DNA from 2 places in the Arthrobacter sp. P1_D12 genome. Region 2 is predicted to be linked to the other one. Evidence: predicted binding sites of a transcription regulator. Region 2 holds the regulator's gene; the other holds the start of a gene.

Region 1 (9,991 bases), on a different contig from region 2:
CGCCCTGCGGTGTCTTGTCCTGCTGTGTCTTGCCCTGCGGTGTCTTGCCCGCTGGCGGTTCGCCCTCCGGGGTGCCGAACCCGGGACCCTGCCGGACGGCCACGCCCTGCTGGTAGGCCGTGGCCGCTGCCCGGGCGCGGACGTCCGCCGCCTCGTTGAGCTCGTGCCCCGCGTGGCCCCGCACCCACTCGAAGGTGTATTTGCGGCCCACGAGCGCCTGGTCGATGTCCTTGAGGAGGTCCACGTTCAGCACCGGCTTGCCGTCGGCTTTGCGCCAGCCCTTGCGTTTCCAGCCGGGCATCCACTTGGTCACGGCGTTGATGACGTACTGGCTGTCGCACAGGATCAGCAGGTCTTCCCCGGGCATGTGCGCCGTTGCCCGGAACAGGTCCAGCACCGCCATCAGTTCGCCTTGGTTGTTCGTGCCGTGGGGCCATCCGCCGGCCCGCCAGCAGTCGTCGTTCACGTACCAGGCCCAGCCGGCCGGGCCAGGATTTCCTAAGGCCGAACCGTCGGCCGCTGCTGTAATCGTCACTGACCTATCCTGCCAGAACCCGCCGACGCCCACCGACGCTCCCTTGGACAGGGACAGCGTTTAACCGGCGACGGCGGCCCCACCCGAAGGTGGGACCGCCGTCGTCGAACAGCCGGTGATGGCTGGCGCGGGTGGTTAGAAACCGCCCATGCCGCCCATGCCGCCCATGTCGTCGCCGCCGCCCATCGGGGCGCCACCCTTCTCGGGCTTGTCGGCTACAACGGCCTCGGTGGTGAGGAAGAGGCCGGCGATGGAAGCCGCGTTCTGCAGGGCAGAGCGGGTTACCTTGACCGGGTCGTTGATGCCGGCGGCCAGCAGGTCGACGTACTCGCCGGTGGCGGCGTTGAGGCCGTGGCCTGCGGGCAGGCCGCGGACCTTGTCCACGACGACGCCAGGCTCGAGGCCGGCGTTGAAGGCGATCTGCTTCAGCGGGGCGTCGATGGCAACGCGGACGATGTTCGCGCCCGTTGCTTCGTCACCGGAGAGCTGCAGGTTCGCGAATGCCTTGGCACCGGCCTGGATCAGGGCAACGCCACCGCCGGCGACGATGCCCTCTTCGACAGCAGCCTTGGCGTTGCGGACGGCGTCCTCAATGCGGTGCTTGCGTTCCTTGAGCTCGACCTCGGTTGCGGCGCCGGCCTTGATGACTGCAACGCCGCCGGCCAGCTTGGCCAGGCGCTCCTGCAGCTTCTCGCGGTCGTAGTCGGAATCGGAGTTCTCGATCTCGGCGCGGATCTGGGACACGCGGCCGGCGATCTGGTCGGCGTCGCCTGCACCCTCGACGATGGTGGTCTCGTCCTTGGTGACAACAACCTTGCGGGCCTTGCCAAGGAGTTCGAGTCCGGCGGTCTCAAGCTTGAGGCCGACTTCCTCGGAGATGACCTGGCCACCGGTGAGGATGGCGATGTCGGCCAGCTGCGCCTTGCGGCGGTCGCCGAAGCCCGGAGCCTTGACGGCGACGGACTTGAAGGTGCCGCGGATCTTGTTGACGATCAGGGTGGCCAGGGCCTCGCCCTCGATGTCTTCGGCAATGATCAGCAGCGGCTTGTTGGACTGCATGACCTTTTCCAGGACAGCAACCAGTTCCTTGACGTTGGAGATCTTGGAGTTGACGATCAGGATGTACGGATCCTCAAGGACCGTTTCCTGGCGCTCGGCGTCGGTGACGAAGTAGGCGGAGATGTAGCCCTTGTCGAAGCGCATGCCTTCGGTCAGCTCCAGCTCGAGGCCGAACGTGTTCGACTCCTCGACGGTGATGACGCCTTCCTTGCCGACCTTGTCGAGGGCTTCGGCGATCAGGGCGCCGATCTCGTTGTCGCCGGCGGAGATTGACGCGGTGGCGGCGATCTCTTCCTTGGTCTCGATTTCCTTGGCGGAGGCCAGGAGCTCGACGGTGACCGCGTCAACAGCCTTCTCGATGCCGCGCTTGAGGGACAGCGGGTCAGCGCCGGCCGCGACGTTGCGCAGGCCTTCCTTGACGAGGGCCTGTGCCAGCACGGTTGCCGTGGTGGTGCCGTCGCCTGCGACGTCATCCGTCTTCTTGGCAACTTCCTTGACCAGCTCGGCGCCGATCTTTTCGTAGGGATCGTCCAGCTCGATCTCCTTGGCGATGGAAACACCATCGTTGGTGATCGTGGGGGCGCCCCACTTCTTTTCGAGGACGACGTTGCGTCCCCGCGGGCCGAGGGTGACCTTGACGGCGTCGGCGAGGATGTTCAGGCCCCGCTCAAGACCGCGGCGTGCCTCTTCATCAAATGCAATGATCTTGGCCATAACGGCAGTAGTCCTTTCGGGACAGTCGTTAAGAATGAACCTTCGCTGTGGTGCCCGCGACGGACGATCCCTACCCCGCGGCCTCTGTATGCCGCCGGGTCCGGGATCTCACCCCAGCAAGGTGTTTCTTTAGCTCCTGGACCGGCTGCCCCACTTCGCGGCCGGGCGGACCGGGCGTCGTGTTAGCAGTCAGTGCGCTGGAGTGCTAAATCAATAATTAGCACTCCCCCGGGGAGAGTGCAAGCAGTGGCCGGCCGGAACCGGCCGCCACGCGGGCACAATACGCTACGAGCGATCAGCTACCGCTGCTGCTCGCGGTTTCCGTGCCGTCCACCGTGGGCAGGTTGTCCTCGCCGTAAGTCGAAACCATATAGTTCGCTTCGGTAATGTCGCCGTGGGCATCAAAGTTGATCCGTCCGGACTGGCCGTCGTAGTCGGGCCGCTGGCCTGCCCGGAGGACGCCGACGCAGTCCTTGTAGCTCGTGCATGACTCGCTGGGCGCCTGGCTGCCGCCGGCCCCGGTTCCGCCTGCTGCGGGGGTTCCGCCGGAGACCGCGACGAGGGACGCTGCGATGGAGGTCCCGGCGTCGTCCTCTGCGGCGGCCGCGGCGACGGCGGCCAGGACGACGGCGTCGTACGTCTCGGCGGCGAACACCATGTCCTTCAGCCCGGGATCAACGGCCACGAGGTCCGCCTGGAAGGCGGCGGAGGGAAACACGCCGGGCAGGATCCCGCGTGCACCCTCGAGCGCCCGGGCGCCCAGGCCAGAACCGTACTTGCTGACTGCTCCGTCGCTGAGGACCAGCTTCTTGCCGGCGAGGCCGACATTGTTCAGCTCGGCGATGGCGCCCTGTGCGCCGTCGCGCGAGACCAGGATGACGGCGTCGGGGTTGGCGGCTTTGGCGGCGGCGGCAGCCTGTTGCGCCTGGTCGGGGGTGAACTCCGCGTCCGCCACGACTTCCAGTCCGGACTGTTTCGCCGCGCCGCCGACGGCGGCGGCGACGTCTTTGCCGTAGTCGCCTTCCTCATGCAGCACCGCCAAGGTCCTGGCGCCGCCGTCTTTGACCAGTTTGGCGAGGACGGATGCTTGGGCGATGTCGGCGGCCGAGGTGCGGAAATAGTAGCCGCCGCTCTTGTAGTTGCTGAGCGCGGCGGCGGTGTTGGCCGGGGAGATCACGGCTACTTTGGCGTTGGCCAGCACGTCGATGGCGGCCGGGGCACGGCTGGAATCGGTCGGGCCGATCACGACGTCGGCCTTGGCGGCAACCAGCGCTTTCGCCTGGGCGGCGGTGTCCGTGCTGATGGTTTCCGGCAGCAGCTCCACCGGTTTGCCTTTGTGGCCGCCAGCAGCGTTGATCTCCTTGACGGCAAGTTTGGCCGCCGCGAGCTCGGAGGCGTTGAGGAAGTTCTGCTTGCCCGTGTTGTCCAGGATCAGGCCGATGCGCAGGGTGCCGTCACCGCTGGCGTCCGCGCTGGCCACGCGGGCACTGCCCGCGGGGCCCAGGCAGCCCGTCAGGGCCAGGGCCGCTACTGTGCCCGCCGCCAGGGCGCGGCCCAACGGCAAATGTCCTCCGCGGCGCCCGGCCGCGTTCCTTGGGGCGTTCGTGACGGCAGCCAGTACCACTAGGCGGGCCGGACGCTTTCGGCCTGCGGGCCCTTTTCGCCCTCGCCGACTTCCAGTTCCACCCGCTGGCCCTCGTCCAGGGCGCGGTAGCCTTCCCCGACGATCGCGGACCAGTGCACGAAGACGTCGTTCTCGGACCCGTCCACGGTGATGAAGCCGTAGCCCTTTTCGGCGTTGAACCATTTGACGGTTCCCAGTGCCATTGTGTCCACACTTTCAGCTAGCTTGCGTGCGGCCCACCTCGATGTGCGCCGCGGACTGCGAAGAGAAATCCGCAGATACTGTACCCACAGCGTCCCCCAGGAACGGCGGCGGCGGGCAGGGCCGCCGCCTAATAGTTATTGAGGCGTAACCGGATTGGCTACTGGTAGCCGGGGCCGAGCACGACGACAAGGGGCCTGTTGAACTCGGCAGAGTCGACGAGGGTGTCGACGCCGAGGAGGGCTCCGAGTGCCTCCGCATTGTCCTTCTGCTCGACGCCGCTGTAGAAGATCACCGACGTCTGTTGCGGGACACCGCCCCAGTTGCCTGTCTCGCCCAGGACCCAGCCGTCGGAGGTGACGGTGCCGCCGACGCGGGTGGCGAGGCCGGCGGTGGTGGTCGCGTTGTAGATCGTCACCGGCTGCGTCTTGTCGACAGCGGCGGCTGTGGCGCTCGGCGTAGCTGACGGCGAAGCCGCCGGCGCGGCGGCGGCGTCCGTGCCGGCCGGGTCCGGGCTCGTCGGCGTGGGACTGGGGCTCACGGTGCTCGTGGCGGACGGGGTGCTGCTGGCAGATGCGGACGCGCTGCCACCGGCGGTCACGGCCGCGGCCTGGCCTGCGGAGAAGCCGAGCTTCGGCAGGATCAGGAAGGCCACCAGGCCGATGGCCAGGGCTACGCAGCCGGCTGCCAGGATCGGCGCCAGGCTCCGCCGCCGCGATGCCGCGACGGCCCGGTGGACTCCCTGCCGGGTAGAGGTCTCCGGGACCCGATCAAATTCATCCCGAGCGTATTTGGTCATGGTAAAACGACGTCCTTGCTGATTTCATACGGGGTGCCCAAGGCCGGAACGGACGCAACAGGACGTGCAGATCCGGCTGCTCGTGACGCGACTTTACGAATCTGTTCCCAGACGACGGGCAGTGCGGGCACGTTGGCGTGATGTACGTAGTCTACGCAATCTCTTGACCAGCATGGGATCGTGGGCCAGCGCATCCTCGGTATCGATGAGGGCATTGAGGATCTGATAGTAGTGCGTGGCGGACAGATCGAACAGCTCGCGGATGGCCTGTTCCTTGGCCCCGGCGTACTTCCACCATTGCCGCTCCAAGGACAGCATCTGCTGGTCGCGGGCGCTCAGCGCAGACTCCGCGGACACCCCGTCCAGGCCCGTGCCGGCGGTTGGGAAGACGGCGGAATCCCCCGCGAGCACGTGCTCCTGCGCTGTTTCGGCCACGACACACTCCTGGTTGATTCCGAAAGACCTGGCTGGATCCGGTAAAAAGTCAGTCCCCATGCTACGGCCGAATGACAGGGTTGTCATTCGGGCGGGCGCAGAAACGGGGCGCAGCTGGGGAAGAATGGGTGCTGTGTTTGATACCGAGTTTGACCCCGCCAGTGAACCCGACGCGCTGTTCGAGCTGGAGCCCGCAGCCGCGGACGCCCTCAGTTTCGAGGACCTGGCGCGCCGGCCGCTGGACGCGCTGGTTGCTCCTGACTGGGCGGAGCCGCTGGCGCCGGTGGACGCGCAGTTGCGCGAAGCCCTCGCCTTTGTCGCGGGCGAAGTGGCCGCCGGGCACGGCGTACTGCCCTCGCCGGCAAACCTGCTGCGGGCTTTCCGGCAGCCCCTGGCCGGCGTCCGCGTGCTGGTGGTGGGCCAGGACCCGTATCCGACGCCGGGGCACGCCGTGGGGTTGTCCTTCGCCGTGGACGGCGCCACCCGGCCGATCCCCCGCAGCCTGGCAAACATCTACAAGGAACTTCAGGCCGATCTCGGCTTCCCCCCGCGCGTCCACGGAGACCTCAGCCACTGGGCGGACCAAGGCGTACTGCTGCTCAACAGGGTGCTCAGCGTCCGTGCCGGCGCGGCGGGCTCGCACCGGAACAAGGGCTGGGAGGCTGTGACGGCGGCGGCCATCCGGGCCGTCGCCGGCCGCTCCTCCGTTTCCGGTGCGGGCCATGCCCCCCTGGTGGCGATCCTGTGGGGGAAGGATGCCGAGTCCGTGCGGCCGCTGCTGGGGTCCGCCGCCGTGATCGCCAGCGCCCACCCCAGCCCGCTATCGGCCTCGCGCGGCTTCTTCGGGTCCCGGCCGTTCAGCCGGGCCAACGCCCTGCTGCTGGAACAAGGCAACGGGACGGTCGACTGGGAGCTTCCGCCGTTGCCGTAACAGGCCTACGCGCAAAGCTCCCGCCGGGGGTTCATGGTTAGGCTTAGCTGCATGACATCCGTCCCCGCAGCCACCACCGCCACCCGGAACTCGCGCCCCCAGACCGATCTGAGGGTCCTGCGCAGGGAACAGCTCTCCCCGCACATGGTCCGGATCATCGCCGGGGGCCCTGGCTTCGCCGGGTTCGTCAACAACGACTATGTGGACCGGTACGTCAAGATCGTCTTTCCGCAACCCGGCGTCGAATACCCGGATCCGCTGGATTTGTGGGCCATCCGGGAAACCATGCCGCGCAGTCAGTGGCCGCACACCCGGACCTACACGGTCCGCTGGGTGGACCCGGCGGCGCAGGAACTGGCCATTGACTTTGTGATCCACGGCGACGAGGGGCTCGCCGGCCCCTGGGCGGCTTCGGCCCAGCCCGGCGATCGCCTGACTTTCACCGGCCCCGGCGGCGGGTACAACCCGGATCCGGCCGCGGACTGGTACCTGTTTACCGGCGATGAATCAGCGTTGCCGGCCATCGGCGCCGCGATCGAATCCCTGCCGGAGGATGCCCGCGGCCTCGCCCTGCTCGAAGTGGACAGCGACGCCGACGTCCAGGCCATCGCCGGGCCGGCCGGCGTCGAACTGCGCTGGCTGCTGCGCGGCGGCGCCCCCGCCGGTGAGAGCGAACTGCTGGTCACGGCGGTGCGCGATGCCGAGTGGCCCGAGGGCCGGGTGCAGGTCTTTGCCCACGGCGAGCGGGGCTACATGAAGGGCCTCCGGGACGTGTTCTACGTGCAGCGCGGGCTGGAGCGGGCCCAGGTGTCCCTCTCGGGCTACTGGGCCAAGGGCCGGGTGGAGGACGACTTCCAGGCGGAGAAGAAGCTGCCGATAGGCAAGATCTGACGGCGCAAGATCTGACGGCGCAAGATCTGACAGAGCGAGATTTGGCGTTGCGGAGTTTCCCCACCTTTGCCGCCACGACGCCGGGACACGCCGTCGCGTCCCGGCAAAAGTGGGGAAACCCGGCGCCTTCGGGGAACCGGGCGGCCATTCCTCGTAAGATCTAGCGGCGGCGGGCCCTGCGCCGTTCGTTGCTCGCCAGGCTCCGCGTCAGGGGCCGCGCCAGGGTGTCGCCGAGCACGATGCCGGCAGCAACACCGAGCACGATGGCCCCGGCGTTGAGCATGCCGCCGGCGCCCATGAGAATCTCCGATTCCTCGATGGTCAATACATACATCGACCGGAATATAGTGAGCCCGGGGAGCAGAATCAGGGCGGCGGGAACGGCCACCACCAACTGTGGGGCGCCCATCCGGAGGGCCACGACGCGGGCCAGCAGGCCGATCACCACGGCAGCAAGGGCCGGGGCGAAGCGGGAGCCGATGCCCAGGGCGTCGCCGCCGATGAGAACCAGGTAGCCCACCACCCCCACGGCCGCCGTCGGCAGCAGCAGCTTCCAGCTGGTTTGTTCCGTGATGCCGATCATCAGCACCGCGATGGCGATCAGGATGACGATCACCCATAAGTCATACTTGGGCGGGAATGTTTTGGTGACGTCTATGGGATCCATGCCGGTCATGTCCCCCACGACGAACCCGACGGCGATGCCGGCGACCAGCGCCCCGAACGTCAGCATGGTGGACAGGAACCGGCCGGCCGCCGTGACGGGGAAGCCGTTGATCGCATCCTGTACCGAGGACACCAGGCGTCCCGTCGGCAGGAGCAGCAGGATCCCGCCGACCACCACGATTTCGGGGGCAATCTGCACTCCCAGCGGGCTGCCGAAGCGCCACAGCAGCAGGGCGATGATGGTCACCAGGAACGAACACGAGGCAGTGATGAAGAAGTCCGGCGTACGCCAGCGGCCCAGCTGGCGGGCCAGCAGGCTGACCAGAAGGTTGGAGAGGAACGCGACGATCGAGGCGCCCAGTCCGCCGCCCAGGACACCGACGAAAACGGCAGAGAACACGCCGAAGGCCACCGCGACCATCCACCGCGGGAACGGCTTCGCGCTGCGGGTGATGTCCTCAAGCCGGCGCACGGCTTCCTCGCGGCCGACACCGCCGGCCACGATGTCCGTCACCAGCTGGTGCACTTGCGAGAGGCCCGCGTAGTTGTTGGTCCAGGACCGCACCACGCGCAGCAGTGAGATGGGCGTCTGGTCCTTGGGTGCGTAGTTGATGGCCACCGACTGGTTGGTGATGTCCACCTCGATGTTCTTGAGGCCAAGCGCGGCGGTGATGGCGATGATGCTGGTCTCGACCTCGAGGGCGCCGGCGCCGTACCGGAACATGGATTCGGCCAGCTTCAGGGCGAAGTCGATGGTCTTGCGGGCTGCGGCGTCCACCCCGCCAACCTGGATCATCGGGTTGGCGTAGGGGCTGCCGGCGAGCCGGTCGACGATGCTCATCGGCGCGGTGGGCGGGTTTTCGCCCTGGACCAGGCGGCGCAGCATCCTCTTGGCGGCGGCGTTCTGGCGCACCTGCATGGCCGACATTGGCTGGGTCCGGGGCAGGTCGTCCGTGGGTGGCCTGCGGTGGCCGTCGGTTCCGTTGTTCATTCCGGCCTCCTCATTGTCCTTGGCTGACCTTGATTGTCTTTGGCTCGGTTAGTAAAACTGCTGGCCCGTGCGCCGGGTGTAGACCTGGCGTGCGACGCGCTCCCCCGCCGTCATCCATGCCTTGTACTTCAGCGGGCTCAGGACCTGGTCATAGCAGCCGACGAAGTCGGTCACGGTCTTGCTGAAGCTGGTCTTGAAGAGCCCCAGCCCATGGAACGGGTTCGACGTGTCCTTGAGCTTGTCGCTCGGGGGCGTGCCGCAGAAGTCGTATTCGGTGCAGCCGAGGTCCTTGACCTGGTTGATCGCGGTCCACTGCACGAGGTGCGAGTCACCGTACTGGCCACGCTTCTGCAGGGAGCCGCCGTCCTTGTACGTTCCCTTGCGGCCGTAGTTGATCACGAACGCGCCCACCGAGGGCACCCCGTTTTCGTACACGAAGAGCAGCCTGCCCTGGTCCCGGGCCAGGAAGTTGGTCCAGAACTGGCGGTAGTACTCGTACTCGCGCACCCGGACCTGGGACTTGGCTTCCACCGTGGTGGTCATCAGGGCATACATGGCCCGGAAGTTCTCTTCCGTGGGCTCGACGTTGTGGACTTCCACGCCCTCACGGATGGCGCGGCGCACGGCGTTGCGGCCCCGGGAGTGCAGGTTGCGCAGCAGCTGGTTTTCCTCGGGCGCAATATCGAGCAGCGCCGTGGAGTCGTTCGGCTGCAGGTTGTGGGTCTTGACCAGGCCGGCCCCCTCAAGGATCCGCGCGGCGTCGTCGGACAGGACAACATCCGGTTCGATCTTGATCGCGAAGACGCCCAGCTTGGCCCTTTTGACGAAGTCCGCGTTCGCCGCGACGATCCCGGGGATGTCCTCGACCGACGCCACGTCGGGTCCCTTGATCAGGTACCAGAGCTTGCCGAGGACCGGAAAGGACTTCTCAAGGACCAGGTTGTAGCTCGTGTAATCGGCCGACTCGTACACCAGGTGCAAGGGCTTCCAGCCAAAGTGCTGTTTGACCTCGGCGAAGGCTTCCGATTGCAGGAGATTGCCGCCGTTGGGGTTCGCGGTGACGTGGGCATCCCAGTTGGCAATCTCTTCGGCAGAGGCAAAACGGGCAGTGAATTCTCGCAAGGGTGCGGTATCCAATCATTGCG
Region 2 (13,774 bases):
CTCCCAGGCTATGCGGACGCGAAGCCCATGGTTTTCTCCGGCCTGTATCCGCTCGATGGCACGGACTATCCGGTGCTCCGCGATGCGCTGGAGAAACTGATGCTCAACGACGCCGCACTGGTGTACGAGCCCGAAACGTCCGCCGCGCTGGGCTTCGGCTTCCGCGTGGGATTCCTGGGCCTGCTGCACCTGGAAATCACCCGCGAGCGGCTCGAACGCGAATACAACCTGGACCTCATTTCCACTGCGCCCAACGTGGAATACGAGGTCACGCTGGAGGACAAGAAGGTCGTCCACGTCACCAACCCCAGCGAATACCCCACCGGCAAGATCGCTGAGGTCCGTGAGCCGATGGTGTCCGCCACCATCCTTGCGCCGAACGAGTTTGTCGGCGCCATCATGGAGCTGTGCCAAAGCCGGCGCGGCGTCATGGGCGGCATGGACTACCTCTCCGAGGACCGGGTGGAAATCCGCTACCGCCTGCCGCTGGCCGAAATCGTCTTCGATTTCTTCGATATCCTCAAATCCAAGACCCGCGGCTACGGGTCACTGGACTGGAAGGCCGACGGCGAGCAGGTGGCCGACCTGGTCAAGGTGGACATCATGCTCCAGGGCGAACAGGTTGATGCGTTCTCCGCCATCACCCACCGCGACAAGGCCTACGCCTACGGCGTGATGATGACCGGCAAGCTGCGCGAACTCATCCCGCGCCAGCAGTTCGAGGTGCCCATCCAGGCCGCCATCGGCTCCCGGATCATCGCCCGCGAAAGCATCCGCGCCATCCGCAAGGACGTCCTCGCCAAGTGCTACGGCGGTGACATCACCCGAAAGCGCAAGCTGCTGGAAAAGCAGAAGGAAGGCAAGAAGCGCATGAAGATGGTGGGCCGCGTCGAAGTGCCGCAGGAGGCTTTCATCGCCGCGCTGACAACGGACGAGTCCAAGGACAAGGCCAAGAAGTAACGGTGCAGGTAATGACTGTTGCTGCAGTATCGGCAGGCCGGGCCCGTGCCTAGCGTTCTTCCCCTCGGCGACCCGGCGCCGGTGGACGGGCTGCTGCCCGCCCAGGCCGGTGAGGGCGCCGATCAGCGCGCTTTCGGGCTGTACGTGCACATCCCGTTCTGCGCCGTCCGTTGCGGGTACTGCGATTTCAACACCTACACCGCCACCGAGCTGGGCGGCGGTGCCTCCCAGGGCGCCTACGCCGCCACCGCGATCGCGGAGGTGGAGTTCGCCGCCGCGGCCCTGAGGGGCAGCGGCCTGCCCGACCGTCCCCTCAGCACGGTCTTCTTCGGCGGCGGCACCCCCACGCTGCTGCCGGCGGAGGACCTGGCGCGCATCCTCACAGCCGCGATCGACGCCTGGGGACTGCAGCCCGGCGCCGAGGTGACCACCGAGGCGAACCCCGATTCCGTCACGCCCGCATCCCTGCAGCTGCTGGCCGACGCCGGGTTCACCCGCGTCTCCTTCGGCATGCAGTCGGCCGTGCCGCACGTCCTGAAGGTCCTGGACCGCACCCACACGCCCAGCCGGGTGCCCGAGGTGGTGCAGTGGGCGCGTAGTGCCGGGCTCTCGGTCAGCCTCGACCTCATATACGGGACGCCGGGGGAGTCGCTGGAGGACTGGCGCTACTCGCTCGAGACCGCACTGTCCTACGCCCCCGACCACATCAGCGCCTATGCCCTGATCGTTGAAGACGGCACCAAGCTTGCCGCGCAGATCCGCCGTGGCGAAGTGCCGGAAATCGACGACGACGACCACGCCGCCAAATACGAACTCGCCGACGAACTGATTTCCGCCGCCGGGCTCAACTGGTACGAGGTCAGCAACTGGTCCCGCACCCCCGAACAGGCCTGCCGGCACAACCTCGCCTACTGGCGCGGGGACGACTGGTGGGGCATCGGGCCCGGGGCACACTCGCATGTGGGCGGCGTCCGCTGGTGGAACGTCAAGCACCCCACCGCCTACGCCAACCGCCTCGGCGCCGGCGCCTCACCCGCCGCCGGACGCGAAACGCTGGACTCCGAAACCCGAAACGTGGAACGGGTCATGCTCGAGGCCCGGCTCAATTCCGGACTCGACATCCCAAGCCTCGGCGGCCTGGGGGACACCGGCAGGCACGCTGTCGCGGGGCTGATCGCGGACGGCCTCGTGGACCCCGCGGCGGCTTTCAAAGGCCGGCTCATTCTCACGCTTAAGGGCCGGCTGCTGGCCGACGCCGTCGTCCGCAGGATCCTGCCGGACTAGTCTGCCCGGCAAAGCCTCCAATAGTTGGCTGCCGCATCAGCGGCCACAACACACCCTGCCGCACAAAACAGAGCCGGCCGCTGCCCCTGAAGGGCGGCGGCCGGCTCTCTTGCTTGGTCCGGGCAGGCCGGCTATTTGATCCAGCGCAGGTTGAACTCGTAGCGGTGCGGCTGGCCGCGGTTGACGTGGATGCCTGCCGCCACCGAGAAGCACGTCACGGCGATCCAGATCACTGTGGCGAGTACGGCGAAGAGGTTGCCCACTACCGGGATGAAGACCAGCAGATTGGCCAGCACTGCGGCTAGGGTCGGCGGCAGCGTGAAATTGAGGGCTTCCTTGGATTCCTGTGCGGTGAACGGGCCGCGGTCCTTGAAGATGAGGTAGATCAGCAACGACGGCACGCAGCCCAGGATGCCGCCGAAGTGCGCGAGCGTGGCCCACTGGCGGTCCTCGCTGGCCGTCAGCGGCAGCGCGTTTGCCGGAACGCCATGGTACGGGGGCTGGCCATGGCCAGCCTGATTGCCCGTGTGTTCGCGTGCGTTATCTGCCACGGTGTAGCCCTTCGGATTGCGGTGATGCGTTGCTGCCTGGGTTGTGCCTGAAATAGCCGGGACCGCACCGGAAGCGCGGCCGCCGTTTCAAGAATACTTGCTCGGGCCCGGAAATGGAGATCACGGGCGGCCGCCGCGGCGGACTAGGGCACGGTGAGGAAGTCAATGACCTCTTCCACGCGGCCAAGCAGCGACGCCTCCAGATCAGCGTAGCTGCGGACAGCCCCCAGGAGTTTCTGCCAGCCGAGGCCGATGTCCTCCTTTGTGGAGTGGGGCCAGCCGAAAGCCATCAGGATCCCGGTCTTCCAGTCCGTGCCGCGGGGGATCACGGGCCACTGCTCGATCCCCAGGACCGCGGGCCGGATGGCCTGCCACACGTCAACGTAGGGGTGCCCCACAATCAGGACGTTGCCGGCGGCGCCCGGTGAGGCCATGACGGCGTCGGCGATCCGCGACTCCTTGGAGTCGGACACGAGGTGGTCTACGAGTACGCCGAGGCGCCGGCCAGGGCCCGGGCCGAAGTCCGCCACGGCGGCCGCGAGGTCGTCAATGCCGTGCAGGGGCTCGACGACGATGCCCTCCACCCGGAGGTCATCGCCCCACACTTTCTCCACCAGCTCGGCGTCGTGCTTTCCTTCCACCCAGATGCGGCTGGCCTTGGCCACCTGTGCGCGCTGCCCCGCCACCCGCACCGAGCCCGACGCCGTACGGCCGGCCCCGGCGGCCGGTGCCGTCTTCTTCGGGGCCGGCGGCATCAGGCGGATGGGCTGGCCGTCCAAGAGGAAGCCGAAGCCGAGACGGAAGGACCGCGACTTGCCCCGCCGGTCCTCCAGGGCCACCACGTGCATGCCGCCGGACTTCTCCACCCGGGTTACGGCGCCCACCCAACCGGACTGGACCTCCTCGAGGACCATCCCGCGTTCCACCGGGACTTCCGGCAACTGGGTCTTGGCGGGGGCGGACAGGTCCTGGGGTCCCCAGTTCTGGTACGACATCTCTACACGCTAACTTTGCACTCGGAATGTACGGGCGGTCGGTGGAACTCTCCGGGGGCCGGAACCGGACCGCGACGACGCGGCAACGGCAGCGGCTGCCACGGTCTCGGCGCCGGCGTGACGGGAATCGCGTTCCCGCGGGCCACGCCTGGAGCGAATCCAATGCTAACAACGCGGCGACTCATATTAGACTGGTTAGCACTTAGGCATGTCGAGTGCTAACCCTTGTCCTGTGTCGGGCCGTCCGTGCACCACTTGTGGACCCGGACGGACGAGGGGAGTGGCACCGGCTGCGGGACAGTCGACAGGAGGTGGAGCGTGAGCGAACCGCGCAAACTCGAAGTGCTGCGCGCCATCGTGGAGGACTACGTCCATTCGCGTGAGCCCGTTGGTTCCAAAGCGCTCGTTGAACGGCACCATCTCGGCGTCTCGAGCGCCACGATCCGAAATGACATGGCGGCGCTGGAAGACGAGGGTCTGATCACGGCACCGCATACGAGCGCCGGCCGGATCCCCACTGACAAGGGCTACCGGCTGTTCGTCGACCAGATCTCGGCGGTGAAGCCGTTGTCGCCGGCCGAGCGCCGGGCCATCCAGGCGCTGCTGGAAGGATCCGAGGACCTCGACGACATCCTTGACCGGACCGTGAGGCTCCTCTCGCACCTGACCAACCAGGTCGCCGTCGTGCAGTATCCGCTGCGCAGCCGCGCCCGGGTGCGGCACATCGAGTTCGTGCTGCTGGCGCCCCGGAAAGTGCTGGCGGTCCTGATCGCTGACACCGGCAAGGTGGAGCAGCGCGTGATCGACGTCGGGCAGGACATTCCCGACGACGCGCTGGCGGAATTGCGGACGAGCTTTCTGGCCAGCCTGTCCGGTACACCGCTGAGCCTGATGCCGCAGCTGCTGCCCGCCGTCGTTGCCGGCGGCCCGCCCGCGCGGCGCGGAGCAGCCCAGGCGCTGGCCCGCGGCCTCGAGGCCCTGGCCACGAGCAGCCGTGAAGAGCGCATGGTCATGGCCGGCACCGCCAACCTGGCCCGCTCCAATGTGGACTTCCCGCTCAGCATCGGCCCCGTGCTGGAGGCCCTCGAGGAACAGGTGGTCATGCTCCGCCTGCTCAGCGAAATGGCCGAAGACCCGCGCGGCGTGACCGTCAGCATCGGTCGGGAAAACCCCTACGACGGTCTCGCCGAGGCCTCGGTCGTGGCCACTGCATACGGGCCGGACGCCACGGCCAAGGTCGGAGTGCTTGGGCCCACCCGGATGGACTATCCCACCACCATGGCGGCCGTCCGAGCGGTGGCCCGCTACCTTTCGAGGATCCTGGGCCCCTGACAGGCCCGGGACCGAATACGACTTCTTGCCCCACAGGCAGTGCCCACAGGCAGTACAACAAGGAAGAGATACACACTTTGAGCAGCCACTACGACGTTCTTGGAGTCTCCCGCGACGCATCGGGGGAGGAGATCAAGAAGGCCTACCGGAAACTGGCCCGGACCCTGCACCCGGACGTGAACCCCGGGGAGGACGCCTCGGACAGGTTCAAGGCCGTCACGCACGCCTACGAGGTCCTCTCCGATCCGCAGAAGCGCCGGGTCTATGACACCACGGGCAACGAGAACGGTACCGACAACGGGTTCGGCGGCGGCAGCTACTCGGGCCAGGGCTTCGCCTTCCAGGACATCTTCGAGACCTTCTTCGGCGCCGGTGGCGGCCAGGGCGGCCCGTCGTCCCGGGTCCGCCGCGGCCAGGACGCGCTGATCAGCGTCCGGATCGACCTCCGCGATGCGGTGTTCGGCGTGAACAAAAAGCTCGAGGTCGACACGGCCGTCATCTGCCCCACCTGCGAGGGGTCCTGCTGCCGGGAAGGCACCCACCCGGTCCGCTGCGACATCTGTGGCGGCAGCGGTCAGGTCCAGCGCGCCGTGCGGTCCATCCTGGGCCAGGTCATGACGTCCGCCCCCTGCGGGTCTTGCGAGGGCTTCGGCACCGTCATTAAGGACCCGTGCAACGAATGCAGCGGCCAGGGCCGGATCCGCAGCCGCCGCTCCCTCACCGTCAAGGTCCCGGCCGGTGTGGCCACCGGCACCCGCATCCAGCTGTCCGGCCAGGGCGAGGCCGGCCCCGCCGGCGGCCCCGCCGGGGACCTGTACGTGGAGATCAGGGTCAACAACGACGCCACTTACGTGCGTGAGGGCGATGACCTCCACGCGAGCCTCAACATTCCCATGACGGCGGCCGCCCTCGGCACCGAAATATCCCTCGACACCTTCGACGGACAGCAGGAGATCGACGTCAAGGCCGGCACCCAGTCCGGCGAGATCATCACCCTTCGCGGTCTCGGCGTCACGCACCTGCGCGGCCACGGCCGCGGTGATCTGAAGGTGCACCTGCAGGTGGAAACGCCGGTCAAGCTCGATCACGTCCAGGAGGAACTTCTCCGCCAGCTGGCCAAGCACCGCGGTGAGCACCTCACGGAAGGAAAGCTCGCGGCCAGCGGCGGCGTCTTCGCCAAACTGCGGGACCGGCTCGGTAACCTGTAGCGGTGAGTAACCCGGTCTTCTTCACCGCCCCAGGCGCCCTGGACCAGCAGGTCCCCGGCTCGGCCTTCGTCCTCGGGGGCACCGAGGCCCGCCACGCCGTCACCGTCAAACGGATCGGCGTCGGCGAAGCCGTCGACATCGCGGACGGCGCCGGCAAGCGCCTGACCGGCACCGTGACAGCCGTCGCTGCCGGGGAGCTGACCGTCGAATGCGTGGGCCTGGCTGAGGAACCACGGCCCGGAACACGGCTGGTCCTGGTCCAGGCCCTCGCCAAGGGCGACCGCGATGAACTGGCGGCCGAGACCGCGACCGAGTTGGGCATCGACGCCGTCATTCCCTGGCAGGCCGAGCGGTCCATTGTGCGGTGGAAGGCTGAGCGGGCCGCGAAGGCACATGCCAAGTGGCAGTCGGTGGTGACGGCAGCTGCCAAGCAGGCGCGCCGGGCATGGATTCCCGAGGTCCGGGCCGCCGTCGACGGCGCCGGGCTGCAGACGGTCGTAGCGGCGGCAGACCTCGCCGTCATCCTGCACGAGGACGCTGTGCGCCCGCTGCGGCAGGTACTCGAGGCCTGGCTGGAAAGTGTTGGGCCCGGCGAGGTTGTGGCAGACGATGCCGGATCCCGTGAGGTCCTGCTGATCGTGGGTCCGGAGGGCGGGATCAGTCCGCGGGAGGTGACCCGGCTTTGCGACGCCGGCGCAGTTACGGCCCTTTTGGGGCACCATGTGCTGCGTTCGTCCACGGCCGGGCCCGCCGCCACTGTGCTGGCCAGCGATATCCTCGGCCGCTGGTGACCTGCGGCAGCCGGCGCCGCAGGTGACGTGATGCCTTGTTGAGGTGACGGCTATTTGACCGTAAACCCGCGGGTGTCCTGGAATACTTCCTTGGCGCTGTCGGATGCGTCCACCTGGGACACCCGGACCTCGTAATTGCCCGGGCCGAGGTTCACGGACAAGGTGAACAACCCGGGCCGGGCTGCATCGGCCGAGGCGGTGGCGCTGCCGTTGAGATACGCGGTCTTGGCGTTGTCGCCGTCGCCGTCAACCTTGAGGATCGCCCAGCGGAGCTTCCCGCCCTGGACGGTGCTGCGGCCACTGATCTTGACCGAACCGTCGGCCACGGACGTGCCCTCCTGCGGATCAATGATCCACACAGGTGCCACCATCCCGGCGCTGCGGGACGTCGGCTCGCCCAGCCGGACATGGTTGAACGCGACGTAGTCGGTGTGCCCGTCCACCAGCACAACCACCTGGACCTGCTGTCCGGCATCGATGAGGCCGGCGCTGGCCGCGGCAGCTGTCGCCGTGTAGACGAGCTGCTGGATGGCGCGCTCGGCCATGGCCGCATCCACGTTGCTGTTGAAGGCATCAGCGGAGACATCCACCGTGATGACGTTCTTGCCGGAAATCGACGTCGCCAGCTTCTTCGGATTTTGCCAGGGCGTGAAAAAATCCGGGTCCAAGGGCTTCTGCGACATCATGACCCGAAGGGCGCGGGTGACGGGATTGTCCTGATCCGGAACGTCGCGGAACTCGCGGTAGAGAAACGCGTTGTCATTGGCCCGGCCGATCCAATACACCGGAGCCTTGTTCGACGTCTGGGCAGTCTCGAGCGGTGCGCTCGTGGTGGGGACGCCCGACGCCGGGGCGGGAATGAGCTCTGATGGACTGCTGGAATTTGTGATGCCGCTCTGCGGCGTCGCCACGCAGCCGGACAGGACGAGCACGGCAGGCAGCGCCAACGCCAGCGCGACGCGGCGGACGCGCCCCACCGATGGCTGCTGAACTCCACGCTTCCTGATGCCGCTGTCCCTTCGTCTTAAGCCCCGCGTCCCGCGGTGATGATCCGTTTGTTGCCGTCGCCGGCCGCTGACAGCCGCCCGATCCCTCACCGGCCGGAGGCCGGCCCGGCGATGCCGGGACAGCCGGATTCCAGCATGGCACACGGGCGCGGCGCGGAAGCCGGGTTTGGGCCCTGGCGCCGGAACTGCAACGGGAACGATATGAGGCCGATACAAAGTTGATACCTAATGGCGTCCGCTTGTGGTTCCTTGCGCTGACGTGGTCCGGGCGAGGGGACGCAGCACCAGGCGTATCAGTGCATTGGCATGCCATCGCGGAGGCGGAGCCGTTTCCTCGCCGCTGCTGGGAGGCCAGCGTAGGGCGTCAGGGCCAGGAGTTCGACACTTTTCCAGATCGTCGGCCTTTGCGCCCAACGCTGTCCGCACCCGGTCTCCAAGCACTTCGGTGCGCAGCAGCGACGGGCATGGGAGGGCACGTTGACGACGGCGAGTCCGGCCAGGCTTGGTGGAGGGCCGGTGCTTGTAAGGGATGTTTAGGGCAGACTGGTGGCGTGAGCGGAATCCCATGGGTGCTGCACGTCGATCTCGACCAGTTCATCGCGGCGGTCGAAGTGCTCCGGCGGCCGGAGCTTGCTGGCAAGCCGATCATTGTCGGCGGTCGGGGCGACCCCACGGAACGCGCCGTGGTGTCGACCGCATCCTACGAAGCGAGGGCGTTCGGCGTGGGTTCCGGAATGCCCTTACGCATTGCTGCCCGGAAAGTGCCCGAAGCTGTGATCCTGCCCGTCGATCAGGAGGCTTACCTCGCGGCGTCTGAAACGGTCATGGCTACCCTGCGCGCGCAGCCCGGCGCCACCGTGCAGGTCCTCGGGTGGGATGAAGCTTTTGTAGGCACCGAGACGGAGAATCCGGAAGCCTACGCCCGGCAGCTGCAGGCCGCTGTCCTGGAGCGAACGCAGCTGCACTGCAGCGTGGGCATCGGCGACACCCTGGTCCGGGCCAAGGTCGCCACCGGTTTCGGCAAGCCGGCCGGCGTCTTCCGTCTCACTGCCGGGAACTGGCTCGACGTCATGGGCCGTCGGCCCACCAAGGAGCTCTGGGGCGTCGGAACCAGGGTGTCGGGCAGGCTGGCCAAACTCGGCATCAACACAGTGGCCGAGCTAGCCGCGTCCGACCCCCGTGACCTGGTCCCGGAGTTCGGCCCCAGGATGGGACCTTGGTACGCGGAGCTCGGACGCGGGGACGGTGCCAGTGTTGTGGACGACACTCCGTGGGTTGCCCGAGGGCATAGCCGGGAGACCACCTTCCAGCGCGACCTGACCGAACCCGCCCAGGTCGACGACGCCGTGAGGGAGTTGACAGCGCGCGTCCTGGAGGATGTTGTGGCCGAAGGTCGGCCCGTGGTTGGGCTGACCCTCAAGGTCCGGTACGCGCCGTTCGTCACCAAGACCCACGCGAGGAAGCTTCCCGAGACATTCGACCGGGACGAAATCCTCGCGCAGGCGCTGGACCTCGCAGCCGGAATCGAAGCGGACCGTCCGATCCGGCTCCTGGGCCTGCGGGCCGAAATGGCAATGCCCGACGATGCCCGAAAGGGACATACGCCGACGCGCGGCGGCTGGTGACGGCGTCGCTTCCTTACCGGTGCAGCGTTCTGCGGGCCGGCTGCAAAATGACCCTGGCAAGCTCTCAAGTCAAAGTTAGGCTGGGACGATGGAATATCAGATCCGCCAGGCCGCGGTCGAGGACGCTGATGCCGTTGTCAGGATGCACACCCTGGCCCATGAGGAATGCTACGGGCACCTTTTGTCCCCGGCGTTCTTCGATGCCCGCCGTGCCAGCATGCCGGTGCGCGTGGAAAAACGCCGACCGTATCTGGACAGCGCCCAGCCGCGAATCATCGCCGTGGACGAGAGTAATGAAATAGTTGGATTTGCCGACGCCGGTACGGGGCGTGACGATGACCTGCCTGGCGAACTTGAGCTTTACTCCATTTACACGCTGAGGCGCACTCATGGCACTGGGCTCGGTGTCGCCCTGTTGAAGGCCGCCCTCGGCGATTTACCCGCCTACCTGTGGGTCCTTGAGGCCAATGTGCGCGCTCAGGCCTTTTACGCCAAGAACGGTTTTCAGCCTGATGGGACGCGTAAGTTGCTTTCACCCGAATGGGAGGAACTACCTGAAATACGGATGGTCCGCTCCGACATTTAGCCGGGCAGGTGTCACGCTGAACGTCGACTGAGGAAGTACCTTACTTTGGCGGTGCGCCCGCAAAGGCACCCGTCCATTAGAGTCGGACAAATGAAACGGGCTGTGATCCTTGGAGGCACTGGCGTTCTCGGCCGCGCGATTGCGTGGCGGCTGATCCGTGCCGGCTGGGCTGTGGACGTGACGGGCCGGGACCGGACCAAGATGCCGGCTGACCTGGCTGCCGCCGGTGCCCGATTTATCGCCGCCGAACGTCGTGACGACGCCGCACTGGCCGGGGTGATGGCCGGTGGTGCCGATCTCCTCGTGGACGCGGTGTGCTACACCGACGCCGACGCCCGGCAACTCCTGCCGCACCTGGCCGCGGTGACCTCGGCCGTCATGCTTTCGAGCAAGGCTGTGTACGTTGACGCCGCCGGCAACCACGTCAATTCCGATGTAGCGCCACGCTTTGATGCGCCGATCCTTGAGAACAATCCGACCATGCGGCCGGGAACCGGGGACTACCAATCCCGGGAAGGCTATGGCGCCAACAAGGTGGCCGCAGAGAACACCCTCCTGGACAGCGGCCATCCCGTGACGGTGATCCGGGCGTCCAAGGTTCATGGTGAGGGCGCCGCCCTGCCCCGGGAATGGATGTTCGTCAAACGGGTGCTCGACCGGCGCCCGGCCGTGTTCCTGGCCCATGCGGGGCAGGGCGCAGACCACACGACGGCAGCGGTGAACACGGCGGCCCTCGTGGAACGGGTTGCCGCCGTGCCCGTGGCACGGATCCTCAACAGCGCCGATCCAGATGCGCCGAATGCCCGGCAGATCGCCGCAGCAATTGCCCGCTACCTGGGCCACCACTGGGAAGAAGTGCTTCTGGATGACAGCGCACCCGCGGGCCTCGGTGACCATCCGTGGGATTTCCGGCCTCCGCTGGTACTGAGCACCAGGGCCTCCCTCGACCTCGGCTATGAACCTGTGGGGACATACGCTCAGACCATCCCGCATCAGGTGGACTGGCTGGTGAAGGCGGCAGCGGCGGGAGCCATGCCGGGAACCGGCGATCCGTCCCTCAAACACTATCTCGACTACGCCCGGGAAGAGCAGTTCACCGCTGGTTCGGCCCTGCGAGCACGTTAACTTCCCCTATGAAGGACTAAGTGTTGAAGACACGAAGGGTTTGTCGACGAGGATGGCGGCCTGTGGATGGTTTTCCTTGGCCCTCGGTGAACGCACCAGCTGGGCGCGCATCTCAAAGCCTTGTTCGGTGAACCGGAGCGCCACCTCCTCGGGTGCGTGCAGTTCCGCCCGGAGCTGGACGTCGTGTCCGTAGGCACGGTCAATCGTGCGGTGGCCGCTGCCGGCGTGGAAGGCGACGAGCGCCGAACCGCCAGGGCGGAGCGCCCTCCAGAACTCGCGCGCGATCGCCGGCAGAGCCGTCGGGGGAGAGTGGATGATCGAGTACCAGGCGAGGACACCGTCCGCAGCCGCGTCGGCCTGGGGCAGGTCCGTCAGCTCTCCCAGCTCGAACAAGAGCCCGGGATGCAGTTGTTGCGCGATCCGGACCATTTCGGGCGACAGGTCCACACCGCTGACGTTCAGCCCCGCGTGGCCGAGGTAACTGGTCATGCGTCCGGCACCGCATCCGACGTCGATCACCGTCCGGTCCGCCGTGCCGCGCATGTGGGCGATGAAGTGGTCCATCATGGCCATATCCAGCGGGGCCTCGAAACTGGTATCCGGGATCACCGCTGAATAGGTCTCGGCGACTGTGTCGTACGCGGATCTGACGTCCATCAAATTTTCCTGGTTTGCCATCAACCGAGCCTAACGGCCATGGCCGGCGAACTCCTGGTGCCGAATTCTTACGTCATGCAACGGGTCCGTGACGCGTTGTGTCGTTGCGCGACTGTGCGTTGCAGCCGGGCTTGGGAACCCGCGTCTGCGGTGGTTGATTGGGGCTACCAGCGCTCGAAAGGACCCGCCATGACGGAACATTCTGACCTCAGCCCGAAGGCACTCCGCCACATTCTCGGACACTTCGCCACCGGACTGACGGTGATCACCGCAGCAACCCAGCACGGGCCGGCCGGTTTCACTTGCCAGTCCTTCGCCTCCCTGTCCCTGGAGCCGGCCCTGGTCACTTTCAGCCCCGCACGGACATCGAGCACCTGGCCGCTGCTGCGTGCGGCGGGTCGGTTTGCCGTGAACATCCTGGCGGCAGAGCACCAGCATCTGGCGGGGCAGTTCGCGCGCTCGGGGACGGACAAGTTCGCCGGCGTCGGCCATTCTCCCTCGCCGCTGGGCAACCCCGTCCTGGATAACGCCCTGGCCTGGGTGGATTGCGAACTCCACCAGGAGTACGACGGCGGCGACCACACGATCGTCGTCGGCGCCGTCCGCGCCCTGGGCGCCCGCCCCGACGCTGAGCCCCTGCTCTTCTACAAGGGACGGTACGCGGGCGTCGGGTCCCGCGCCGGCGCGCTGGAGAGCGCGGCTTGACCGTGTCGGAACCGGAACGGGTTCCGAAGCCGGAGCGGGCGCCGGAACCCGGCAACGCGGAACAGCCGTGCCCGGCAACAGGCGCCCACTGGCTCGAGGGGTGGGTCATCTTCGGAAACGCCTACCCGTAACGGCCGGCGCCGGATCCCCTCCGGCGTCGGCCGCGCCGCGCTGGCGTAAGATGGAAGCACCCGTAGACCCTGGCCGCGGGCGGTGCGAACCGCCGTCGGTACGGATCACGGCGACAGACCATATTCATACTGGAGGGGACCAGAGGCCCGCGGGCCAACACCATGACTGAAGCAGCGAACGGCAAGGCCCGGTTCAGCGCCCGAGAACGCACCGCAGGGGAATTTCCCCACTCCCTACCAGGGCTGCGGACGGAGGTGGTCTTGTTCGACGACTCAGAGCAGATGGTCCAGTCGCTGGGCAGCCATGACGAAGCCCTAAGGTTCATCGAAAACCAGTTCCCCGCCGTCGATTTCCATGTCCGGGGCAACGAGCTTGCGATCAGCGGTCCTGCCGCCGACGTGCCGCGCATCATGCGCCTGCTCAACGAGGTGCGGGGGCTGGTGGCCCGGGGCACCGTCATCACCCCGGCCGTGCTGCAGCAGCTCGTCTCCCTGCTGCGCAGCCAGTCGCTGCAGAACCCCGTGGAAGTGTTGACCACCAACATCCTCTCCACCCGTGGGAAGACCATCCGGCCCAAGACGCTGAACCAGAAGAACTATGTGGACGCGATCGACGCCAACACCGTGATCTTCGGGATCGGTCCGGCCGGTACCGGCAAGACCTACCTGGCAATGGCCAAGGCCGTCCAGGCCCTGCAGCAGAAGGAAGTCAGCCGCATCATCCTGACCCGTCCTGCCGTCGAGGCGGGGGAGCGGCTCGGCTTCCTGCCGGGCACCCTGAGCGACAAGATCGACCCCTACCTGCGGCCCCTGTACG

The links. The regulator HrcA, encoded in region 2, represses chaperone genes, less so after heat shock. The targets are predictions, from matches to a motif close to TTNGCACTCGNNNNNNNCGAGTGCNAA.
Region 1: the regulator HrcA is predicted to act here: its motif matches at 2,491-2,517, upstream of groL (chaperonin GroEL).

What each region holds. Positions count from the first base shown of each region.
Region 1 is NZ_JBFUAR010000017.1:59,976-69,966, forward strand. Features, by position in the region: gene AC1DZV_RS14055 (RNase H family protein) at 1-535, opposite strand, end outside; gene groL (chaperonin GroEL) at 671-2,308, opposite strand; gene AC1DZV_RS14065 (ABC transporter substrate-binding protein) at 2,604-3,872, opposite strand; gene AC1DZV_RS14070 (cold-shock protein) at 3,932-4,135, opposite strand; gene AC1DZV_RS14075 (LytR C-terminal domain-containing protein) at 4,294-4,932, opposite strand; gene AC1DZV_RS14080 (DUF3263 domain-containing protein) at 5,026-5,367, opposite strand; gene AC1DZV_RS14085 (uracil-DNA glycosylase) at 5,492-6,298, shown strand; gene AC1DZV_RS14090 (siderophore-interacting protein) at 6,350-7,189, shown strand; gene AC1DZV_RS14095 (threonine/serine exporter family protein) at 7,350-8,846, opposite strand; gene AC1DZV_RS14100 (lipid II:glycine glycyltransferase FemX) at 8,895-9,968, opposite strand.
Region 2 is NZ_JBFUAR010000014.1:115,719-129,492, reverse strand. Features, by position in the region: gene lepA (translation elongation factor 4) at 1-960, shown strand, start outside; gene hemW (radical SAM family heme chaperone HemW) at 1,006-2,244, shown strand; gene AC1DZV_RS12275 (DUF4870 domain-containing protein) at 2,376-2,795, opposite strand; gene AC1DZV_RS12270 (DUF3097 domain-containing protein) at 2,939-3,790, opposite strand; gene hrcA (heat-inducible transcriptional repressor HrcA) at 4,109-5,122, shown strand; gene dnaJ (molecular chaperone DnaJ) at 5,200-6,330, shown strand; gene AC1DZV_RS12255 (16S rRNA (uracil(1498)-N(3))-methyltransferase) at 6,333-7,121, shown strand; gene AC1DZV_RS12250 (GerMN domain-containing protein) at 7,172-8,098, opposite strand; gene AC1DZV_RS12245 (DNA polymerase IV) at 8,680-9,753, shown strand; gene AC1DZV_RS12240 (N-acetyltransferase family protein) at 9,842-10,339, shown strand; gene AC1DZV_RS12235 (NAD-dependent epimerase/dehydratase family protein) at 10,430-11,464, shown strand; gene AC1DZV_RS12230 (class I SAM-dependent DNA methyltransferase) at 11,471-12,121, opposite strand; gene AC1DZV_RS12225 (flavin reductase family protein) at 12,311-12,826, shown strand; gene AC1DZV_RS12220 (PhoH family protein) at 13,120-13,774, shown strand, end outside.